Regions from separate parts of the Blautia marasmi genome, predicted to be linked through region 2. Evidence: riboswitches for the same ligand, from Rfam matches in the RefSeq annotation. Region 2 holds a riboswitch; the other holds the start of a gene.
The links. Region 2 has a riboswitch for cobalamin ahead of C6P39_RS08880 (hypothetical protein). Riboswitches for the same ligand answer to the same signal wherever they lie in the genome.

Region 1 (2,203 bases), 3.7 Mb from region 2:
GCAAACTTTTCACCGGCATTTTCATATCTAAGCTTGGAATTGTAACAAAGCTTATCAATGGTTATCATAAGTTACTCCTTTCGCCGGATGCAAAGTATCATTCTCCTTTTCCCAGCTTCTTTCTTTCTACAAAGCGTCCCATAAAGAAGGCCAGGATGCCAACTCCGATGGAAGACTGCACACAGAACAAAAGGCTTTCCACTTCACCGGGAAGCTCGCGGCCAAGTATTTTTTCAAGGATCGGTTCTGCAATGGGCTGAAAACCGGAGTCCACTTCCGCCACCACCTGGCTGCCGGCATCGTCAGAGCCGCCGAATTCTGCGTCCTTTAAAGCGAAGAGCGGTATGAACGCAATTAGAATGATCACAATTAATAATCCAATTACTGTTTTTTTCATATTACTTTGCCTCCTTTAAAAAACCGATGGTACGGAGTTCCGGTTTCGCATAGGTCTCAAGACCCATGATGATAAGAACTGTGATGACGCCTTCGATAATTGCCAGAGGTAACTGTGTGGGTGCGAACACCAGCAGGAATTTTCCCATAGCGCCCATAATGGTAGTGTCTGCATGGTGAGCCAGTGCCATCTGTACGGCAGTTACACAGTATGTAAATAAGTCGCCCAGGGTCGCTGCAAGGAAAACAGAAACATATCGGTTCACCTTGCATTTTTTACAGATAAAGAAAATTCCGTAAGATACAAAAGGTCCTGCGATTGCCATAGAAAAAGTATTGGCACCCAGGGTGGTAAGTCCGCCGTGGGCCAGCAGGATAGCCTGGAAGAGGAGCACAATAATCCCCAGAATGGAAACTGCGCTGGGGCCGAAAAGGATGGCGCCAAGCCCGGTTCCTGTCATATGGGAACAGCTTCCTGTCACAGACGGGATCTTAAGGGATGAGATCACGAATACAAAGGCTCCTGACATAGCCAGCAGGGTGATCAGGTTTCTGTGTTCATTCAGGGTTTTCTTGATGGACATAAAACCTGCGATCAAAAACGGGACGCAGATTACACCCCATGCGATGCAGAACCCTCCGGGAAGATAACCTTCCATGATGTGCATGGCACTTACATTCGGCACAATACCAAAGGTCAGTGCGAACATGCTGGCCAATACAATAATTCTTTTTTGTTGCTTACTCATTTTGTCTTTTCCTCCTTCTGATTGAGTAATATAATGCCCAAATGGGTATAAAAAAACCTGGCGGTAAAAACACCGACAGGCCATCAGAAGAACAAATGCGGACAGCAGACCTTATTTTAATAAGCGCCCATACCGCCTGTTCTTACACAAGGCCATCGTTCGTAACCATTGTGTAAATCGCTTGTGACAGGCAGGTCTTCTGACTCGGGCGTCATCACCACATTTTGCCTTCCCAGTTTCCCAGTGACATCATAAAATGTGACTCTTCCCTCACAGCGGCGCGACCGTGTGAGCTTTTAACTCAACTTTCCTATTATTCCGACGTAGCGGACACCTGTGCACACTCAATTCTGTGATTATTGTATCGCCCCGGAAGTTTTTTGTCAATTGAATTCGACAAAAAATCAAGATGTTGCACCAGGTAACATTCTGTGCTAATATGAGAAAACAAAAGGTGTGTATAAAACAGTGCAATGTCCTGGTTTTCTAAGCATCTAAAAAACGGAAACGAAAGATATGGAGTGTAGGAACTATGAGTATTTCCATGATTGGAATTGACCACAGCAGAGCATCCGTGGATATCAGGGCCAGATTTTCTTTCACCAGAAAAAATGCGGTGAGCGCTATGGAGCGGCTGAAAGAGGACAAGGATATCTTAGGGTGTATTATTTTGTCTACCTGCAACCGGATGGAGATCTGGGCCAGCGTGCAGGATGACTGGGAGGGTTCCCTTTACAGTTTTCTGTGCAGGGAAAAAGAAGTTTGCGAGGAGGAGCACCGGGAGTTTTTCATCACAAGAGAAGGCAGTGAGGCAGTGGAGCATCTGTTCTATCTGACCAGCGGTTTAAAATCTCAGATCCTGGCGGAGGATCAGATCATCACCCAGGTGAAGGATGCGCTGACACTATCCAGGGATGCCTACTGTACGGACGGTGTGCTGGAAGTGCTTTTCAGGATGGCAGTGACGGCAGCCAAGAAAGTGAAAACAGAAGTGGCGTTTTCAAGAGCCAATACCTCTGTCATCCACCAGGCAATTGACAGGCTGGAAAACCAGGGAT
Region 2 (2,203 bases):
CCGCTCATAGTATACTAAAAAGTTAATTCTGTGCTCAGTAACACGATCTGGGATGCACAGTTCTGCCCTTTAGGCTACAAAATGCAATGAATTGCATTTTGGCGCTGGCCAACTCGGGATTCTGCTACGCATCGCGCAGTATCCCTTTGGGAAAACGCCTCCCGGTACAGTGGCCTGTGAACAGCAACCACAATATTTACAAAGTATGAAAAAATCCTACGGATATATTGACAAAATATACCAAATGAGATAGAATAAAGCCATGTTGAGAATACAGAAAAAAGATTACAGTTTATTTTGATAATTAATTGTCAAAATAATAATGGGAAATCCGGTGAAATTCCGGAACAGATGAAAATCTGCTGTATACAAAGTCAGTACCCGCTGTTGACCTGTTTAATACAAGGGAGCAGTCCGGGTATGTCTATCATGAATGAAGGACGTCTTCCTGTATAGTGAGGGGAGGCGTTTTATTTTTTTATAGAAAGTGTGTGGCATTACATTTGTACACTTTCTGTATCTATTAAAAATACATATAACTTCTGTGGTCAGGGTTTAATACCCTGTTTAAAGGAATCCGGTGAGAATCCGGGCAGAACATCCCTGCTGTGAGGGGGACGAAAGAAGCACTTATGCCACTGGGAAACTTCCTGGGAAGGCGCTTTTAGTAGGACGAACCCAAGTCAGAATACAAACATGGAAGCGGAAATTATATTTTGCAGTGTCCGAAGGCATGACGGACGTGTATTTTTTGTGCCATTTTTTAAAAACTTAATAGATTATGACAAGGCGGGGGCCCAGTCTTGTTATGATAGATACTGCCGGAAGGCAAAACAAAAAATATCATAAGGAGGAAACAAAATGAAAAAAGGTATGAAACGGTTTTTAGGTATTGTATTGGCAATGGTGATGGTGCTGTCGATGAGCATCAGTGCATTTGCGGCTGATACCGATGTTTCGGTAACGGTAACATTGAACGCAGTAGCGGACGGTACGCATCCTGCTCTGTCTGGAAAAACCACAGTTTATGTGGCACCTGGAACAGATGTTGAGACAATTGTAAAAGAAGCTTTACCAAAATTAAATCTTAATATTACCCAGGGATACTGGAAGGTGGTGCCGGATTGGCAGGATCCAACAATCACATATAATGCAATAGATGGACTGTATATTGGCGGAACTGGGGAATCGAACCTGTTTTATCAGGGGGCAGCTTACGAATCAGACGCAGCATACTATGGTGTTGGCTGGACATATTCTGGTGAAGATGGAAAGACACCTTTGAATGAAAATAATTATATGAGCCAGAATACTATTAACAATGATGGTTCCAGCGTTAAACTCAGCTATGCTAACTATTATTATCCAAAAACAGCTTCTAAATAAAAAGCTATTTTAGAGGACAGGGCGGTATTTTTATACCGTCCTGTTTTTGGATGAACGAATATATTCTGGAGGAAGATTATGAAAAAAATATTAAAAATTTTAAGTTTTATATTTTTAATATCACTGTTTGGATTTGATGTGACCAATGTATGGGCTGCACATGCTGCAGAAGATAAAGGCCTGATACAAATGAGTATAAAAATAGGAAATCAAGAGATTGAATTACAGCCATCTGAGGATAATTCAAGTATATATGTAGGTGATGGAGGTTTTCAGCGATTTTCCGGCGGGGATAAGGTAATCATAGAAGGTATTCTTACAGATTCTGAGAATAAAGTTTCTGAGGTATTTAGTTCGTTAGATATTTATAATGAAGCCGGTACTATGTTTCATAGTTCAGATAAAACAATAGAAAATAAAGTGGTGGATGGCAAGACTCATTTTACCATAACGTATTCTAATATTATGAGTAATAGCCAGATGTACTTTGGAACAGCAATAGTGGGCGCATTTTATTTTGATATTAAAACGGAGAGCCAGGACGGGAAGGAAAATGAATATATTGCTGTATTAGATGATAAGCAGACATCTTTTGATGAAAATTCCGGGTTTCCCATATTAGTTGAATATGTAGGTGTGAATAATAATGAGACAGGAGAGATCCTGTCAGGGGACACAGAGATGATAAACACCTCTGACAGTAAATATCATTATGCCGTAATACCGGACGATGTGAATGATTTTTCTATAGTGGTTAACAGACAGCAAAACAAAATGGAGACGATAAATTTTAGTGCCATTACAAAAAGTTGTTTTT

Region 1: linked by a shared signal. The riboswitch ahead of C6P39_RS25075 (energy-coupling factor ABC transporter permease) and the one ahead of C6P39_RS08880 (hypothetical protein) in region 2 are both predicted to bind cobalamin.

What each region holds. Positions count from the first base shown of each region.
Region 1 covers NZ_OIWX01000001.1:5,686,172-5,688,374, reverse strand. The annotation lists gene cbiQ (cobalt ECF transporter T component CbiQ) at 1-68, opposite strand, end outside; gene C6P39_RS25080 (energy-coupling factor ABC transporter substrate-binding protein) at 98-397, opposite strand; gene C6P39_RS25075 (energy-coupling factor ABC transporter permease) at 399-1,145, opposite strand; cobalamin riboswitch at 1,318-1,498, opposite strand; gene hemA (glutamyl-tRNA reductase) at 1,678-2,203, shown strand, end outside.
Region 2 covers NZ_OIWX01000001.1:2,018,578-2,020,780, reverse strand. The annotation lists cobalamin riboswitch at 528-714, shown strand; gene C6P39_RS08880 (hypothetical protein) at 862-1,386, shown strand; gene C6P39_RS08875 (AAA family ATPase) at 1,465-2,203, shown strand, end outside.